DNA from 2 places in the Variovorax arabinosiphilus genome. Region 2 is predicted to be linked to the other one. Evidence: predicted binding sites of a transcription regulator. Region 2 holds the regulator's gene; the other holds the start of a gene.
What was found. The regulator sigma-54, encoded in region 2, starts transcription at its own class of promoters, with help from an activator protein. The targets are predictions, from matches to a motif close to TGGCANGNAANCTGCTTT.
Positions count from the first base shown of each region.

Region 1: QTH86_RS16160 (TorF family putative porin) is a predicted target of sigma-54. The motif match lies at 1,808-1,825, and genes of this name have one in related genera.

Region 1 is NZ_JASZYB010000002.1:472,758-477,844, reverse strand. It holds gene QTH86_RS16165 (YifB family Mg chelatase-like AAA ATPase) at 126-1,655, opposite strand; gene QTH86_RS16160 (TorF family putative porin) at 1,871-2,611, shown strand; gene glnK (P-II family nitrogen regulator) at 2,671-3,009, shown strand; gene QTH86_RS16150 (ammonium transporter) at 3,040-4,596, shown strand; gene QTH86_RS16145 (SMP-30/gluconolactonase/LRE family protein) at 4,767-5,087, shown strand, end outside.
Region 2 is NZ_JASZYB010000003.1:266,217-271,303, forward strand. It holds gene QTH86_RS19725 (thiol:disulfide interchange protein DsbA/DsbL) at 1-554, shown strand, start outside; gene lptA (lipopolysaccharide transport periplasmic protein LptA) at 804-1,484, shown strand; gene lptB (LPS export ABC transporter ATP-binding protein) at 1,481-2,287, shown strand; gene QTH86_RS19740 (RNA polymerase factor sigma-54) at 2,307-3,866, shown strand; gene QTH86_RS19745 (THUMP domain-containing class I SAM-dependent RNA methyltransferase) at 3,876-5,087, shown strand, end outside.

The DNA.
Region 1 (5,087 bases), on a different contig from region 2:
GTTTGAGGGATTGACCGCGCCCGGTGCGCTGCCATGGCGCGATGGTCGCGCAGCCGGTCGTTGCAGGCGCGGTTGCTTTGCGAATGCAGTGTTCGCCGAAAAGCCAACAGTGGCAGGGAACCCGTTCAGCGCAGCGCGCGCCGGTACTGCACCGCCTCGGCCACGTGCGGCTGCTGCACGGTTTCGGTGGCCGCCAGGTCGGCAATGGTGCGCGCCACCTTGAGCGCACGGTGTGTGCTGCGTGCCGACCAGCCCAGCCGCGCGGCCGCGGTGTGCAGAAAGCCGAGCGCGGCCGGCGCCAGCGCGGCATGGCGGTCGATCGCCGCACCTGCCAGCGCTTGGTTCGGCATGCCCTGGCGGGCGATGGCGCGTTCGCGGGCGGCGACGACGCGCGCACGGATGTCGGCGGTCGATTCCCCCGGGGCGGCGTCGAGCAGTTGCCGCGGTGCGATCGCCGGCACCTCCACGTGCAGGTCGATGCGGTCGAGCAGCGGGCCGCTGAGCTTGCCTTGGTAACGCGCCACTTGCTCCGGCGTGCAGCGGCAGGCCTTGAGCGCGGAGCCGAGGTGACCACACGGGCACGGGTTCATGGCCGCGATGAGCTGGAAGCGCGCGGGGAATTCGGCCCGGCGAGCCGCGCGCGAGATGGTGATCGTGCCGGTCTCGAGCGGCTCGCGCAGGGCTTCGAGGGCGGCGCGGGCGAACTCGGGGAATTCGTCGAGGAAGAGGACGCCTCGATGCGCCAGCGAGATTTCGCCCGGCCGCGGCGGCGAGCCGCCCCCGACCAGCGCCACCGCGCTGGCGGTGTGGTGCGGCGCCGCGGTCGGCCGGCGCATCCATGCATCGACGGTGAAGCGCCCGCCCAGGCTGGCGATGGCGGCGCTCTCGAGCGCTTCCTCGACCGTCATCGGCGGGAGCAACCCGGCGAAGCGCTGGGCCAGCATCGACTTGCCCGAGCCCGGCGGGCCGACCATCAAGAGCCCGTGCTGGCCGGCGGCCGCGATCTCCAGCGCGCGCTTGATGCCGGCGTGGCCCTTCACGTCGGCCAGGTCGGCGTAGGGCGTAGCGGCCGCGGCCGGACTGGGCGTCACACGGGCCCAGCCTGCGGCCGGCGGCGTTTCGGGTGTGCCCGCCGGCTGGTGCAGGAACTGCCCGACCACGTCGAGCAGGTGCTGCGCGCCATACACCACCGCGTCGGGCACCAGCGCGGCCTCCTGCGCGCTGTCGGTCGGCAGCACCAGCCGCGTCGCCACGCCGCGCGTGTGCAGCGCAAGCGCCATCGCGAGCGCACCACGCACAGGCCGAAGATGGCCGGAGAGTGAGAGCTCACCTGCGAACTCGTGACCGGCCAGCCGCTCGGGGTCGATCTGGCCGCTGGCGGCGAGGATGCCCAGGGCGATCGGCAGGTCGAAACGGCCGGAATCCTTCGGCAGATCGGCCGGCGCGAGGTTGACGGTGATGCGCTTGTTGCTGGGGAATTCCAGCCCGGCGTTGTGGATCGCCGAGCGCACGCGCTCGCGGGCTTCCTTGACCTCCACGTCGGCCAGACCCACCAGCGTGAAGCTGGGCAGACCGTTCGCCAGGTGCACTTCGACCGTGACAGCGGTCGCTTCGAGCCCGAGCAGGGCGCGGCTTTGCACCAAAGACAGACTCATTCTTCTCCCTTTCACCAATATGGTGCGATCTTGTATGTCCAGAGCGACAACGTTCACATTGGTGCGCACCTGCGGTTTGAAACAATTTTGGCTACGTTTCAAGCCGTGACAGCGCTTACGTGATCACTCTCGCGCCCAAGACCCGTGCAGTTTGGCACGCTCCCTGCTTTGACAGGCTTCCCCCTACCTTCAATTCCCGCACAGGAGCCAAATCGATGATGCACCGTAAAACTGCCCAGGCCTTGGCCGTGGTCGCCCTCGCTACCCTGCCGATGCTCGCCAGCGCACAGCTGACGGCCAATGTGGCACTCACGAGCAACTACAAGTTCCGCGGGCAGGACCAGGACACGGGCCGCACGCGTGCCTTCAAGCCGGCGATCCAGGGCGGCTTCGACTACGCCTTCGGCGAGAGCGGCTGGTACGTGGGCAACTGGAACTCCAGCGTCAACTGGCTGTCGGGCAACAGCATCGAGAGCGACCTGTACGGGGGTTACAAATTCACCGCCGGTGGCGTGAACTGGGACGTGGGCGCGTTGACCTACATCTACCCGGGTGCCAAGGGCGCCAACACCACCGAGCTGTACGGTGCCGGCAGCTTCGGTCCGCTGACGCTGAAGTACTCGCACACGATCTCCAAGGACTACTTCGGCTGGGCGGGCGAGGACGCGGGCTCGGGCTACAAGGGCCGCAACACGGGGTACCTGAACCTGGCGTTCGCACAGGAAGTGGCGCCCTCGTTGACGCTGAAGGCGGCGGTGGGCTACACGCGCTTCAACGGCGGCATCAAGGACAACGTCCCTGGCATCCCGAACTACGTGGACTACGCGCTGGGCGTGTCGTACGACTTCGGCAGCGGCGTGGCGCTGTACGGCGGTGTGCAGGGCGCGAACAAGAAGGACTTCTACGGCTTCGTGAACAAGGCGCGTGGCATCGTCACGCTCAGCAAGACGCTGTAAAGAACAAAGGCGCGGCCCATGCTGCCGCGCCGACCCATTTCATCTCTAGGAGAAACGCCATGAAGCTGGTCACAGCCATCATCAAACCATTCAAGCTCGACGAGGTGCGGGAAGCACTGTCGACGATCGGTGTCCAGGGGATCACCGTGACGGAAGTCAAGGGCTTCGGTCGCCAGAAGGGCCACACCGAGCTCTATCGCGGCGCGGAGTACGTGGTCGACTTCCTGCCGAAGGTCAAGATCGAAGCGGCTGTGGCCGACGAACTGGTCGAACGCGTGATCGAAGCGGTTGAGGGCGCCGCCCGCACCGGCAAGATCGGCGACGGCAAGATCTTTGTCTACAACCTGGAACAAGTGGTGCGCATCCGCACCGGCGAAACCGGCCGCGAGGCACTCTGACCCGTATCGAGGCACGAAAGAACAATCGACATGAAAAAACTGCTTGTCTCACTCGCGCTCGGCCTGAGCGTGCTCACTGCCGGGGTGACCGGTTTCGCACAGACACCCACGCCGAACGCCCAGGAAGCCGGCGCTACGTCGGCCTCCGCACCCGCCGCCGCGACGCCTGCGGCAGCCCCCGCGCCCGCCGCCGCGACGGCCGCAGCCCCTGCTGCTGCCGCGCCCGCGGCCGACGCTGCTGCCGCACCCGCCGCCGCGCCGTCGTTCAACAAGGGTGACACCAGCTGGATGATGCTGTCCACGCTGCTCGTCATCATGATGACGATCCCCGGCCTGGCGCTCTTCTATGGCGGCCTGGTCCGCAGCAAGAACATGCTGTCGGTGCTCATGCAGGTGATGGTCACCTTCTCGATGATCGTGGTGCTCTGGCTGATCTACGGCTACAGCCTGGCGTTCACCGAGGGGAACGCCTTCATCGGCGGCTTCGACCGGCTCTTCATGAAGGGCATCTTCGATGCGGCCACCGGCACCTTCGCGCCGGGCGCGACCTTCAGCAAGGGCGTCTACATCCCCGAGCTGCTGTTCGCCGCCTTCCAGGCCACCTTCGCCGGCATCACCTGCTGCCTGATCGTCGGCGCCTTCGCCGAACGTGCCAAGTTCGCGGGCGTGCTGGTGTTCATGGTCATCTGGTTCACCTTCAGCTACGCGCCGCTGGCGCACATGGTCTGGTTCTGGATGGGTCCTGACGCCTACACTGCCGCCAACGTGGTGGACGGCATGAATGCCAAGGCCGGTCTGATCTGGCAATGGGGCGCGCTCGACTTCGCCGGCGGTACCGTCGTGCATATCAACGCAGCCGTTGCCGGCCTCGTCGGTGCCTACGTGATCGGCAAGCGCATCGGCTACGGCAAGGAAGCCTTCACGCCGCATTCGCTGACGCTGACGATGGTCGGTGCCTCGCTGCTGTGGGTGGGCTGGTTCGGCTTCAACGCCGGTTCGGCCCTCGAAGCCGGCACCAGCGCCGTGCTCGCCTTCATGAACACCTTCTCGGCCACGGCAGCGGCGGTGCTCGCCTGGTGCATCGGTGAAGCGATGATGCGCGGCAAGGCCTCGATGCTGGGTGCAGCGTCGGGCGCCGTCGCCGGCCTCGTGGCCATCACCCCGGCCGCCGGCAACGTCGGCCTGATGGGCGCGATCATCATCGGCTTCATCGCCGGCTTCGCCTGCCTGTGGGGCGTCAATGGTCTCAAGAAGCTGCTGGGTGCGGACGACTCGCTGGACGTGTTCGGCGTGCACGGTGTCGGCGGTATCGTCGGTGCGCTGCTGACCGGCGTGTTCAACACGCAGGCCCTCGGCGGCCCGGGCCTGGTCGGCGACTGGGTCACGGCATCGGTCACGTCCAACGGCATCGGCGCCCAGGTCTGGATCCAGCTCAAGGGCGTGCTGCTGACCATCGTGTGGTCGGGCGTGGTGTCCTTCATCGCCTTCAAGATCGCCGATCTGACGGTGGGCCTGCGTGTGACGGAAGAAGAAGAGCGCGAAGGCCTCGACATCTCCGCCCACGGCGAAACCGCCTACAACCGTTGATCGTCCGAAGCGGCCGTTGCAACCCGCAGCGGCCGCTTCGTCAAAGAATCTTCAAAGAGTTTTCAGCGAGAGTCTCCTTTGGATGTTCAGCCCGCAGCGCTTTGGCGCCGCGGGCTTTTTTTTGTCCTCGGCGTGTGGGCCGGGCCACGGCCGCGCCCCACAATGGCCGCATGAACTGGACTCCCCTCGACGACAGCGTGTGCGAGCTCGGCGAATCGCCGTTCTGGCATCCGGACGAACAGGCCCTCTACTGGCTGGACATCCCGGCGCGCACCGTGCTGCGCACCCGCGGCGACGGCAGCGCGATGCGCATCGAACGCTGGCCACTGCCCAGCGAGCCCGGCTGCATGGCCCCCGCACGCAGCGGCGGCCTGGTGCTGGCGCTGCGCGACGGCATCTACCGCGCCCGCGCATGGGGAGGCGAGCTGCAGTTGCTCGTGCGCGCCGACCACGACACGCGGACCATGCGCTTCAACGACGGCAAGTGCGAC
Region 2 (5,087 bases):
GCACCGACTACATCGTGCTGGGCAAGCGCGCCCCGGTCGACACGCCCGCCGGCAAGGTCGAAGTGGTCGAGTTCTTCTCGTACAACTGCCCGCACTGCGCCGCCTTCGAGCCGCGCCTGGAGCCATGGGTCAAGACGCTGCCGGCCGACGTGGTGTTCAAGCGCATCCCGGTGCCCTTCGTGGGCAACGACACCGAAGTCAAGCAGCGGCTCTACTACACGCTCGAGGCCATGGGCAAGGTCGACGCCTTCCAGATGAAGCTGTTCCAGGCCATCCACCAGCAGCGCCAGCCGCTGTTCGGCGACGCCGCGATCCTGGCCTGGGCCGAGAAGCAGCCCGACCTGGATGGCAAGAAGTTCGCCGACCTGTTCAAGTCCTTCTCGGTGGCTGGCAAGGCCAAGCGCGCCACCCAGCTGACCAGCGACTACCAGGTGGCCGGCGTGCCGGCGCTGGGCGTGGCCGGGCGTTGGTATGTGGACGGCGACACGGCCGGTTCGCTCGACCGGGCCCTCGAGGTGGTCGGCCTGCTGGTCGCCGAAGCCCGCAAGGGCTGAGAACGTGTGAATGAACCTGCTGCGCACCCCGATCTCGCATCTGCGGTCCTCACCGCACGGGAGTGCGGCTCCGGTCCTCAATGCAACCTCGGGGCGCTCGCGACGGTTCCTCCACGCGTTCTAAGGCCCGCGGCCGTTCGACACGGCCGCTTCACAAATGTCAAAAGCCCGCCTTGGCGGGCTTTTTCGTCCGGGCGACCGGATGCACTGATCCGGCGCATACAATCGTCGAGCAAGTTTCGTGCCTTTATGACACTTCGACCCCACACTCCCCTTTCCTCCCTCCTGCGCGCCGGCTTCGCCGCGCTGCTGCTCGCCGTCGCCACCGTTCCGGCGCTGGCCGAAAAGGCCGACCGCACCAAGCCCATGAACATCGAGGCCGATGCCATGCGCTACGACGACCTGAAGCAGACCAGCGTGTTCACCGGCAACGTGGTGGTGACCAAGGGCACCATCATCATCCGCGGGGCGCGGATCGACGTGCGCCAGGACCCGGAGGGCTACCAGTACGGCGTGGTCACCGCGGCGCCCGGCAAGCTGGCTTACTACAAGCAGAAGCGCGACTCCGGCGTCGACGAGTGGACCGAAGGCGAGTCGGAGGTCATCGAATACGACAGCCGCGCCGACAACGTCAAGTTCATCCGCCGCGCCATCATGCGGCGGCTGATCGGCGCCAAGGTCAACGACGAAACCACCGGCGCGCTGATCGTCTACGACCAGAGCAACGACACCTTCACCGTGAACGGCGCGCCGCTGCCCCCGGGCGCCAGCGTGGATGCCGGCAACCAGGGCAGCCGCGTGCGCGCCATCCTGACGCCGAAGGCGGCCGGCGCCGAAGCGGCGCAGCCGGGCGCACCCGCCGCGCCGGCATCGGCACCCGGCCGGGGCCTGCGTCCGAGCACCACGCTCGGCGGAGAAGCGCGCCCGTGAACGACAGCGTGGACATCGCGAAACAGGCCGCGCCGGCCGGCGCCGTCGAAGGCAGCCGGCTCCAGGTGCGCGGGCTGCAGAAGCGCTACGGCAGCCGGCAGGTCGTCAAGAACGTCTCGCTCGACGTGCAGAAGGGCGAAGTCGTCGGTCTGCTCGGGCCCAATGGCGCGGGCAAGACGACCTCGTTCTACATGATCGTGGGCCTGGTGCGGGCCGATGCGGGCGAGATCAGCATCGACGGCGAGCCGATCGCGCACATGCCGATCCACCGCCGCGCCCGCATGGGCCTGAGCTACCTGCCGCAGGAGGCCTCGATCTTTCGCAAGCTCAGCGTGCAGGAGAACGTGCGCGCGGTGCTTGAGCTCCAGCGCGAGCCCGACGCCCACGGCCGGCTCGTGCCGCTGTCGAAAAAGCGCACCGACGATCGCCTGAACGAGCTGCTGTCGGACTTGCGCGTCGAGCATCTGCGCGATTCGCCGGCGCTGGCGCTGTCGGGCGGAGAGCGTCGCCGCGTCGAGATCGCCCGCGCCCTGGCCACACAGCCGCGCTTCATCCTGCTGGACGAGCCCTTCGCCGGCATCGACCCGATCGCCGTGATCGAGATCCAGCGCATCGTCAGCTTCCTCAAGAGCCGCGGCATCGGCGTGCTCATCACCGACCACAACGTGCGCGAGACGCTGGGCATCTGCGACCACGCTTTCATCATCAGCGACGGGCAAGTGCTGGCACAAGGCACGCCTTCGGAGATCGTCGACAACGCCGAGGTACGCCGCGTGTACCTGGGCGAACACTTCCGCATGTAAGGGGAGGACGGAACTCTCCATGAAGCAGGGCCTTTCGCTGCGCGTTTCGCAGCATCTCGCGCTCACGCCCCAGCTGCAGCAGTCGATCCGGCTGCTGCAGCTGTCCACGCTCGAACTGAGCCAGGAAGTGGAGCAGATGCTCGACGAGAACCCGTTTCTCGAGCGCACCGCCGAAGAGGCCGCCCGTGAGGAGTTCGGCGTCGACGCCGCCGATGCCCCGCCGCCGCGCGACGACGACTTCTCGCCCGGCCCCGCCGCCAGCAACGACAGCACCACCAGCACGACCGAGGCCGAAGCACCGGTGGTCGATGCGACCGAAGCCACGCCCGACTGGGAAGGCGACGGCACCGTCGACATGGCGCCCGACGACAGCGAATGGGGCGGCGACGCCCCCCCGCGCGCCAGCAACCTGGGCGACGACGAACGCGCCGACGCCACCGAGCTGGCGCGCAGCCAGGAATCGCTGCAGTCCCATCTGCACCGCCAGGCCCTGAGCCTGCGCCTGAACGAGAGCGACCAGGCCGCGTTGCGCTTCCTCATCGAGTCGCTCAACGAAGACGGTTACCTCGAGGATTCGTTGCCCGCCCTGGCCTCGGGCCTGGCGGGCGACGACAACGACGAGTTCGACGGGCTGGTGCACCACTTCCAGGTGGCGCTCGGCCTGCTGCAGAGCCTGGAGCCGGTCGGCGTGGGTGCGCGCGACCTCGGCGAATGCCTGGCCATCCAGCTGCGCGCGCTGGCCCGGCCCGACGAGACGCCGGAAGCGACGCAGGTGCGCAAGACCGCCATCGCGATCTGCAAGCAGCCGATGGAGCTGCTCGCGCGGCGCGACTTCAAGCGCCTGGCCACGCTCACCCGCAGCAACGAGGACGAGGTGCGCTCGTCGCTGCAGCTGATCGCGACGCTCGAGCCCAAGCCGGGCCGGCGCTTCGTCGACGTGGAACGCAACGTGGTGATCCCCGACGTGATCGTCACGCGCATCGGCACCGGCACCAATGTGAAGTTCCGCGTGATGCTCAACCCCGACGTGATGCCGCGCCTGCGGGTGCACGACATCTACGCCGGCGCGCTCAAGCAGCACAAGGGCGAAGGCAGCCAGGCGCTGTCGCAGCGGCTGCAGGAGGCGCGCTGGTTCATCAAAAACATCCAGCAGCGCTTCGACACCATCCTGCGCGTCTCCAACGCCATCGTCGACCGGCAGAAGAGCTTCTTCGTGCACGGTGAACTGGCCATGCGGCCGCTGGTGCTGCGCGAGATCGCCGACGAGCTCGGGCTGCACGAATCCACCATCAGCCGCGTGACCACGGCCAAGTACATGGCCACGCCCTACGGCACGGTCGAACTCAAGTACTTCTTCGGCTCGGCGCTGGGCACCGAGACCGGCGGCAATGCATCGAGCACCGCGGTGCGCGCGCTCATCAAGCAGTTCGTCGGCTCCGAGAGCATCAAGAAGCCGCTGTCGGACAGCCAGATCTCCGAGATGTTGAAGGAGCAGGGCATCGAATGCGCCCGCCGCACTGTGGCCAAGTACCGCGAGGCGCTGCGCATCGCGCCGGCCAATCTGCGCAAGGCGCTGTAAGTCCGTCCCATGAACCAGCTCCATCTCTTCCTGCCTTGCGCCGCCGGCGTCGAGGACTTTCTCGCGCAAGAGGTGCACGGCCTCACCGGCCTGGCCGGCGACGACCTCATGGCCTCGCGCGGCGGCGTCTTCGTGCGCGGCTCGTGGCGTGACGCCATGAAGCTCAACCTGCACAGCCGGCTCGCGCAGCGCGTGCTGATCGAGCTGGCGCACGCGCCGTACCGCAGCGAGAACGACCTCTATGCCATCGCCAGCGGCATCGCGTGGGAGATCTGGTTCACGCCGAAGCAGACCTTCAAGATCGAGACCACGGCGCAGCACAGCCCGCTGCAGAGCCTGAACTTCGCCACCCTGCGCATCAAGGACGCCATCGCCGACCGCTTCCGCGCCAAGGCCGGCGGCGTGCGGCCGAGCATCGAGACGCAGTGGCCCGACGTGCGCGTGTTCGCGCACCTGACCACCGACACCTGCACGCTCTACATCGACACCTCGGGCGAGCCGCTCTTCAAGCGCGGCTGGCGCCAGGACACCGGCGACGCGCCGTTGAAGGAAACGCTGGCCGCGGCCATGCTGGCCGCCAGCGGCTGGTGGAACCCGGAAACCGGCGCCGTGTCGGAGGCGCCGCTGTACGACCCTTGCTGCGGCAGCGGCACCATCGCCATCGAGGCGGCGCAGATCGGCCTGGGCATCCCGGCCGGTGCGCTGCGGCGCTTCGGCTTCGAGAAGCTGCTGCCCTTCCAGCCGCACGTCTGGGAGGCGATCCAGAACGAGGCCGCCGATGCGCCGGCCAGGACTGCGCCGGCCATCTTCGGCAGCGACGTGTCGCACCGCATGGTCGACTTCGCCGATCGCAACGCCGAGCGGGCCGGCGTTGCCGCGGCTGTGCAGTTCCGCGGCGGCGATGCGCTGCAGCGGATGCCGCCGGCCGAGGCCGGCGTGATCGTGCTGAACCCGCCGTACGGCGAGCGGATCGAGGTCGGCGGCGTGGCGCGCGCCGGCGCCCGCGAGCAGGCCGCGACCGAAGATGGCGGCGAATTCTTCACCCAGTTGGCCAGCCACTGGAAGAAGAGCTATGCCGGCTGGACCGCCTGGGTGCTCACGCCCGACCTGCAGCTGCCCAAGCGCATGCGCCTGAAGGAGTCGCGCCGGGTGCCGATGTGGAACGGCCCGATCGAATGCCGGCTGTTTCGCTTCGACATGGTGGCCGGCTCGGCCCGCACG